DNA from 4 places in the Secundilactobacillus paracollinoides genome. Region 2 is predicted to be linked to each of the others. Evidence: predicted binding sites of a transcription regulator. Region 2 holds the regulator's gene; each other region holds the start of a gene.
What was found. The regulator Rex, encoded in region 2, represses fermentation and respiration genes when NADH is low (regulators of the CRP and FNR family bind a similar motif). The targets are predictions, from matches to a motif close to TTGTGAANTANTTCACAA.

Region 1 (2,208 bases), 1.3 Mb from region 2:
AACAAGATGGCACAGCAGACACCATGAGGGGCATCGTATTGACCACCCAATTGGTGAGCCATGGCATGAACGTAGCCTAAGTCAGCGTTGTTGAAAGCCATCCCACCGAGCATTTCGGCTTCGACCATCTTAGTACGGGCTTCAACATTGTGGCCGTTAGCAACGGCATCACGAAGGGCTTCTTCACAAAGCTTGATACCTTCGATACATTGACCGTCAGTGATTTCGTTACGGTTGGTTGACACGTATGGTTCGATCAATTGAACGAACGTATCCATACCAGTAGCAGCAGTTAAGCCAGCTGGCACAGCCAACATCAACATTGGGTCGTTGAAGGATACCAACGGAATGTTACGCCATGAAACAACAACGAACTTCAGCTTTGTTTCTTCGTTCGTGATCACACAGTGACGGGTCAATTCTGAAGCAGTCCCGGCAGTGGTGTTAACAGCCATCAATGGTGGTAATGGGTTTTCCAAAGTTTCGATCCCGGCTAACTTGGTGATATCATCGCCATTAGTCAAAATGATACCGGTACCTTTCCCACAGTCATGAGATGAACCACCACCAACAGTGATGATACTGTCACAGTTTTCGTCTAAGTATACTTGTTTTGCAGCTTTAATGTTGCGAACTTTAGGGTTTGGTTCTACACCATCATAAATGGCGTAGGTCACACCGGCAGCGTCCAATGAAGCTAAGGTTTGGGCAACTGGGCCGTTATCCATACCGCGCAGGAATTTGTCCGTTACGATCAATGGCTTCTTCATGTTCAACATCTTGGCACGATCGCCAATCTTTTCAATGACACCTTTACCAAAGAAGTTAACACTTGGCATTAAGAAATCGAAGTTCTCTTTCATGGTATAAACGCTCCTCATAAAATGTTTGTTATTAAGTTCACACCAGAATCATACCACCGCGTTTGTGAATTGTAAACGTTTAATCGACTGATATCGTGCAGATTAATTAACCCGGTAAATCGTATTCTAACGGCGTTTTTAGTTATTTATTATACTTATTTTACAAAAATGTCCATTAGAATTCACTAAGGTTACTCGACGTAATGTGGCCACTAATTTCACAAGCATTTTGGCATTAACTGACCAGCAAAAACAGGTGACACCCTTTAATGAACCTCCTTTTGGGACGTTAATTGTTTTACTTATCAAGGCATTTATTTGTGATTTCTTTCTGAGGGTGGCATGTGATGGTTTCTGTGAGAAATGACGTTGCCTATGATATTTTATAAATTGGTCGCACAAGCCACGAATAAGGTTCTTATATTCAGACCTAGATTTGGCAAATTAGTGCTAGTTTTATAGCGTGATTTTGCGCAGCTTGTTACCGAGCCCCACCTGCCGATTTGCAGCCCTGAACTTTTATTGCGCTAGTATCCGCTTTCAGTGCTAAGATAAAGGTGTCTATTAAAACAAAGGAGATCTTATTTATGGCAGACAAAAAAGCAGAGGGCGCCACGGTTACTGAGCCGACCTACGACTTTTCCGATGAAACGATCGAGAAAGCTGCTGACCTGATTGCCAAGCAAGGCTACATCACACGCAACGATATTCCAGAGATGAAGGACCTGCAGTGGGCAGATGCGTTCGGCAAGAAAATGGACGAGTACTTCCTGGCAAAACAGGCAGACCGGTTCATCTACTACGAAGACTTTGACTACGTCGGCGGCGACATTGACGCAATCATCTTTGATATGGATCAAGTCAAGACAAGAGACGATGCCCTCCACGTGCTGGGCAAGGCGCTTGGGTTGAAGATCGTTGATGGTAGTTTGGATGAGATCGAGAAGAATATTACGAATTAGAGCGTGGAACAAGGCGTTTTGAGGGCGGAGCGTAAGCTAACTCTGGCAGAAATGCCCGGGTTTGGCATTTTTGCCAGAGTTAGCTTATGCAGTAGCCCTCAGCCTTGTGGAGCGCGTTTCCGCTACGATTCCAAGAAAGCCGTAGCCTCACCCTACTTCAAACAAATTACCACAAAACAAAAACCAGTTCAGTTCAAATAAAGACCTCCAGCCAATCTCAATCCCGAGATTACTGAAGGCCTTTTTACATAAAAAACACCACACCAACAAAACCACCACCCAAATTTCACCCCCAACCCAAACACACCCCCAGCTATATGTTGGACTCCCCACTTCATCCCAAACACCCCATCAGTATTTTCCCTGATTAATGCAAACACTAC
Region 2 (2,208 bases):
CTTCAATGCGAATATGCGTGTCGCGCCAGTGGCCAAATTTTTTGCTGCAGCCAAGGTATTGGTCACCAATGTTAAACCCGCCGACGTAACCAATTTCCCCATCGACCACCACTATTTTGCGGTGATTTCTAAAGTTGAGACGAAAGTCAAGAATAGCGGAACGCGCCAAGAATGGCTCAACATATCCGCCAGCATCGATCAGTGGCTTAAAAAAGCGCCGATAAGTCCCCATTGACCCCCACGGATCATAGATGACCCGTACCGTAACACCGGCCTTAGCACGGGCAACAAGGGCGCTTAAGACAGCGCTGCCAATTTCATCATTATAAAACGTGTAGAATTCAACATTCACGTTGCGTTGCGCGGCGTTAATGTCACGGATGATGGCGTCAAACAAGCTATTGCCATCCGTAAATAGTTTCACGCGATTTCGTCGGGTCAAAAAAGCGCGATTGGCCCGCATAAAAAGCTGCATTGTTCCGGCAATATCGCGCGACACCGGGTGTTGGCTTGTATCGGGCTCTAGCAGCAGTTCTCGTTGTTCAGACAAAATTGTATCTAACCGCGTCTGAACCGTATTATCGACTTTGAAAAGTTTGTTTTTGGGGAGTTGTCTCCCAAAAAAAGCGTAAAAAATGAACCCGATTACCGGCAGTAACAACAACACCAGCAGCCACGCCCACATCGCGGCAATATCGCGACGTTGTCGAAACACTGTAAACAGTGCCGTCATCAGGTTAATTGCGTAGATCACACCAAGGATCATGGACCAAGAAATCGTCACATGCTCACCTCCAATAAGGGTTACAAAAAGTATAGCACTATTGTGCGTTTTCTCACACAAGTTCGAAATTTTGACCGCTTCTTGAAAGCGAAAAATAGCGCCTATCCAGATCAAATAGGCGTTTTAAATTTACTTGTTGTGTTCTTGTTTCGATTAAAAAAATGACACAAACAAAAAAAACTGACCAATGCCACTAAGGGTCATTAGCCAGTTTTGCTTATGCTTCTTCGTTATAGTGATCCAAGAAGTAGACCAATGTCTGTAATTCATTCGTCAGATCCACGTTTTGAACGCGCACGTTATTCGGAACTGATACCCGAAATGGCGTAAAGTTCAAAATACCGCGGATACCACCAGCGATAGCTTCATCCGTTACCGATTGGGCAACGTCTGCAGGAACCGTAATGATGGCAACCTGAATTTGTTGATCCTTCAACTGTTTTTCAAGTTCAGCCATTGGATAAACGGGCACACCGCTCTTAACGGTGTTTGCGAGGTCAGCCTTAACATCAAAAGCAGCGCTGATACGGACGTTGGAATTTTGATGGAAGTTAAAGTTCAACAGCGCATTCCCGAGGTTCCCAACCCCGATCAAAGCGGCGTTGGTCAATTTGTCCTGGTTCAGGATCTTCTTGAAGAACTTTAGCAAACTCTCAACATCATACCCATACCCGCGTTTACCCAGGGCACCAAAGTATGAAAAATCACGACGGATCGTTGCTGAATCAACCTTTACGGCTTCTGATAATTCAGTCGACGAGGCCCGCGTCTTGTCTGCATCTTTTAAGATGTTTAAGTAACGGTAATAGATCGGCAAGCGCTTAGCGGTTGCCTTTGGGATCTTTGTTTCTGCCACAGTAACTCCTCCTTGTGAATTTTAGTAAAGTGAATGAAGTGAATTAGAATAAGTGCGTGTATTCTACTCTTAATTCTGGGGCTTGTGAAATAGCCATCCTCGCTCATTATAGCATAAACCCTTATCTTGTGAAATAATTTTCAATAAAAAGGTTGTGAAAACTGTTATTTACCAGTTAATGAGCCCCTATTATGGTAAAATAGTTTCACGAAGAAAGGTAGGCTGATTCATATGTTATTACAAGTCCAGCAAGTGACGCGGCGCTTTGGTGCTGAAACACTTTTTGCCGACGTCAACATGGATATCCCGGATAATGGCCGGGTGGCACTTGTTGGTCGCAATGGTGCCGGAAAGTCAACACTGATCCGCATCATTGCCGGAATCGATGCGCCTGATAAGGGCCAGATCGTTACCCGAAAGAAGTTAACACTCGGGTACCTGGCCCAAGATACAGGGCTTGATTCCAATAAGTCCATCTGGGAAGAAATGGCCAGCGTGTTTGCGGCCCTTCAGGCTCAGGAAGACCAGTTGCACGAGTTAGAAGCCCAAATGAGCGATCCCGATATTA
Region 3 (2,208 bases), 300 kb from region 2:
TGGTAGCTAAGTAAGTCGCCAAAACGTCCATCCCATCAACTTGAACACCTGGAACACCTGAGCCAACACCCTTTTGTGCTAAGGTTTCAGCAGCGTTTTGCTTCTTCCGTGGAACGGAAATAGCCCAACCGTTGTTTTGAACCATGAACACTGCAGGAGCTTGGAAGGCTGAAGCAAAGTTAATCCCTTCGTAGAAGTCACCCTGTGAAGTACCACCATCACCGGTATAAACGAAGGATACGGCATCTTTTTCACCGTTCTTCTTAATCCCTAAGGCTGCACCAGCAGCTTCAACATATTGTGCACCGATAATGATTTGTGGGAACCAGTTACGCGTATCGCCATAGTCATCACCAACTGCGTTACCCTTTGACCATAAGAAGCCTTGAGCAACTGAAGCGCCATGCTTAATTAATTGTGGTAAATCACGATAAGCAGGGAACAGGAAGTCTTGATCTTTGAAAGCTGCGATTGAACCCATTTCACTTGCTTCCTCACCATAGGTTGGGGCATAGAAGCCTAACCGACCTTGACGAGAGAAGTTCATTGTTTGTTCGTGCAATGCACGCTCCCAAACCATGTCTTTCATGAAATTGACGAGTTCGTCATCTGAAAAACTATCGAAAAGTTCCTGATTTACGATCTCACCCTTTTCATTGATAACTTGGAGTGTTTTCTTGTAAGGATCGCTCATCTTGGCTTTGATTGACGCAAAATCAACTACTTGCCCAGTTTTCTTCGCCATAACTAACACTTTCCTTTCCGTTTGTACGCATTCAATCTATTCGGCCTTTCCAAACTATTCGGCCTTTCCAAACCGAGAAACGATTGTTTGCTTTCTCAACTACACTCTTAAATTAACACGCTTTCACAGTTCATACAAGCCCTTTCATTACTTTTATATCGCAAAAGTCACCGTTTTGCCGTAACGGCGGGGAATCCCGTTTTCAGAAAAAACATTGTTATTTTCTTCACATTTTTAATGGTTTCATTCTTTCTCATTTTTATGCTAAAATTAACTATTAAGTGAGTTCCATTTTTATTGGAATGCGGAGGTAATTTTTTTGATTTTAATGAAAGATATTACGCGTGACGGCAATCCCGTTTTACGCAAAGAAGCTGCTAAGGTCACCTTCCCCCTCTCAGAGGAAGATCAAAAGTTAGCTGCTGACATGATGGAATACCTGGAAGTGAGCCAGGATCCAGAGTTATGTAAGAAGTACGGCCTGCGCGCTGGTGTTGGTCTAGCAGCACCCCAGGTCGGTGTTTCAGAAATGATGGCCGCGGTACTGGTTCCTGCTGAAGAGGAAGGTGGCGAGTCACCCTTTAAGCAAGTCATCATTAATCCAGTGATCATTAGCCACTCCGTTCAGGCCGGAGCATTAACGGAGGGCGAAGGCTGCCTTTCAGTCGATACGGAAGTCCCAGGCTACGTCCCACGCCACGACCGAATCACGTTGCGTTACCAGGATCTGCAAGGCGAACAACACAAGGTACGGCTGAAGAACTACCCAGCAATTGTGTGCCAACACGAGATCGACCACCTGCATGGTGTTTTGTTCTATGATCACATCAATAAGGATGCACCGTTTGAGATCGATGAGGATACGGTGATGTTTGATTAGAGGCAGAGCGTGGAACAAGGCGTTTAGAGGGCGGAGCATAAGGTAACTCTGGCAGAAAATCCCGGGTTTGGATTTTGTGTCAGAGTTGCCTTATGCAGTAGCCCTCTGCCTTGTGGAACGCGTTTCCACTATGAGGACAAGAAAGTACACTATCTAGCTACTTTCAACCAACCACTGAAACCCATTTCAAACACCAAAAAAATGAAAAGCAACAAAAAAGACACCATCCACTAACAATCCAGGATGATGTCTTTTAATTTATCCAGAAACCAAAGCAAGACCACGCAATCCACTACTCAGCCCGATCCTCCTTCTCCGGATGTTCAAGCCGGTGCAGATCCTGCAAATACTCCACAGTTGCCTCATTGACCAAATAAGCGATACTCATATGAATTCGCGTCTCATGGCGCCAAATATCGGTAATGAAAAATGCGGACTGTTGCGCGCCGTCAGCTGACGCAATTTTATAATCTTCAGTAAACTCGGCTAAAATATGATTGAGGCGCTGCCGTAAAATGGGCAGCTGGTCATCGGTCACGTGATCCAGCTTGATCACGTATTCAAACGCCATGACACCCCGGCC
Region 4 (2,208 bases), 950 kb from region 2:
TAACGACTCAGTGGTATAGAACCACGTCACCAACAGAGCGCTAAAAAAACAATCTGTAAATCGCTCAAGTTTGAATAACACAACGTTATCTAACAACAGAAAAAGCACCAGTCAGCATTCCTAAGTGAAATGCTGACTGGTGCTTTTATATTGTGGCTTTTGCTTTCTGGGCAACGTTGCCTAAACGAGTTCCACGAGGCAAGGGGCTACTGCGTAAGCAACTTCCGGCACAAATGCCAAGTTCGGGCATTTCTGCCGAAAGTTACTTACGCTCCGCCCCTTAACCGCCTCGTTCCACTCTCTCTACAGCACCGACCTCTTCAACCAAGGCCACTTACTCCGCATCCACGGGATGATCCAACGATCCAAACCAATTTTGCTTGCGTTTAAGCCGGCCGCCAGAATAATAAATTCTAGAATTAAATATAGCGGGTTGACTGAGACGGTTCCGGCGAACAGGTAGCAAAGGTTCATGATCACACCGAAGAAGGCAGCGGTTAGTGTTAAGGTGCCAAATAGAATGCCAAGACCAACCAGTAATTCACCCCATGGGACAATGAAATTGAAGACCCCAATGTGCGGTTTTACGGCACTCTTCAAGAAACTGGTAAACCACGGGTATGCCGGATGACCTGTTGAATTCATCACAGGATTTTTAAGCGCGCCCATGATAAAGCCTGAGGCATCAAACCCCTTGGTCAATTTCTCGAAGCCATCCAACGTCCATTCGATGCCAAGGTATAATCGCAGAATCGTGACAACGACCATGCCGGAAGTTGATTTTCGTAACCATTTAATCATTTTACTCACTCCTTTTCCTGAACTAAAGTAAGTATAGTTCTAGGCTTGTGAAATAGCAATCATAATTAAATGAGAATCGTTATAATAGTTAAGCACTTATAAGAAAAAATGGATTGAACATAGAATTAGGCTTAATTTAAAAGAGACTAAACGAGGTTATTTCAGCAGACTGTTGGGTATTATTAACAATTGTGTAAGCGGTTTATTTATTAAAAATATTTAGCATTTTAAAATTTTATTTTGATGATAATAATTTAGAATGCTAAAGTCGAGTATAAGTAGTTGTATTTTTCACAAGATAGGTTTTTAAAAAAGGGGACAAAAAAAGAGTTGTCCGAAGACAACTCTTTTGTCGTTTCAAATAGTGATTACTTGTTTAAGCGATAAACCCACTGACGGTGATCACGTTGAATCAATTCATCAGCTGCGGCTGGGCCCATTGAACCTGGGGTATAGTTAGGGAACTCTGGTTGTTGCAGATCCCAAACTTTGCGAATTTGGTCCACGAAGCGCCATGCGTAGGAAACTTCTGACCAGCTTGCAAAGTTAGTCCCGTCACCCTTCATGGTATCGTGCAGCAAACGTTCGTATGGTTCTGGCGTTTCCTTTGAGTCCTTGTCGTCCACGAAGTAGTCCAAGTTAATTGGTGTTGTCTGGAACCCTTGACCGTTTGTCTTGGCGTTTAAGCGCAAGGTAAACCCAGCCTTAGGTTCGATGTACATCGTCAAAACGTTGGCTTCCAATGGGGCGTTGTGGTTCTGTGGGAATGAGAAGATGTCGATCAATGGCTTCTTGAAGACAACGTCCACACGGGTGAACTTGTCGGCTAACATCTTACCAGTCCGGATGTAGAATGGGGTACCTGACCACCGGTAGTTATCAAATAACAACTTACCAGCAACGAACGTTTCGTTGGTTGAATCGTGAGGGACATTGTCCTCATCACGGTAAGCCCGTTGTGAATCGCCGGCACCGTATTGACCACGAACGAAGTTGGTTGAGGCGTCAGCAACGTTGTAGACCCGAAGCGAACGTAAAGCCTTCACTTTTTCAGCCCGGATATCAACGTCAGTAAAGGATACTGGTTGTTCCATGGCTAACAGGCTGACGATCTGCATGATATGGTTTTGCACCATGTCACGTAAAGCACCTGAGTTGTCGTAGTATGATGCACGTTCTTCAACCCCAAGCTTTTCTGAAAGAGTGACTTGGATGTTGTCGATGTAACGGTTGTTCCAAAGGGATTCAACCAGTGTGTTACCGAAACGAACGGCTTCAATGTTTTGAATCATTTCTTTACCTAAATAATGGTCGATCCGGAAGATCTGATCTTCTTCAAAGGACTTAGATAAGGCATCGTTTAATTGTTTTGCGGAGTCGAAGTCACGACCGAATGGCTTTTCAATG

Region 1: a site for Rex is predicted at 889-906, ahead of AYR61_RS03585 (iron-containing alcohol dehydrogenase). Genes of this name have one in related genera too.
Region 3: a site for Rex is predicted at 960-977, ahead of pdhA (pyruvate dehydrogenase (acetyl-transferring) E1 component subunit alpha). Genes of this name have one in related genera too.
Region 4: a site for Rex is predicted at 1,081-1,098, ahead of AYR61_RS05220 (DoxX family membrane protein). Genes of this name have one in related genera too.

Annotation. Positions count from the first base shown of each region.
Region 1 covers NZ_CP014912.1:876,667-878,874, forward strand. The annotation lists gene AYR61_RS03585 (iron-containing alcohol dehydrogenase) at 1-863, opposite strand, end outside; gene AYR61_RS03590 (hypothetical protein) at 1,451-1,825, shown strand.
Region 2 covers NZ_CP014912.1:2,194,738-2,196,945, reverse strand. The annotation lists gene cls (cardiolipin synthase) at 1-784, opposite strand, end outside; gene AYR61_RS09435 (redox-sensing transcriptional repressor Rex) at 1,002-1,640, opposite strand; gene AYR61_RS09430 (ABC-F family ATP-binding cassette domain-containing protein) at 1,872-2,208, shown strand, end outside.
Region 3 covers NZ_CP014912.1:2,489,972-2,492,179, reverse strand. The annotation lists gene pdhA (pyruvate dehydrogenase (acetyl-transferring) E1 component subunit alpha) at 1-745, opposite strand, end outside; gene def (peptide deformylase) at 1,065-1,625, shown strand; gene AYR61_RS10840 (hypothetical protein) at 1,918-2,208, opposite strand, start outside.
Region 4 covers NZ_CP014912.1:1,243,895-1,246,102, forward strand. The annotation lists gene AYR61_RS05220 (DoxX family membrane protein) at 304-801, opposite strand; gene zwf (glucose-6-phosphate dehydrogenase) at 1,170-2,208, opposite strand, start outside.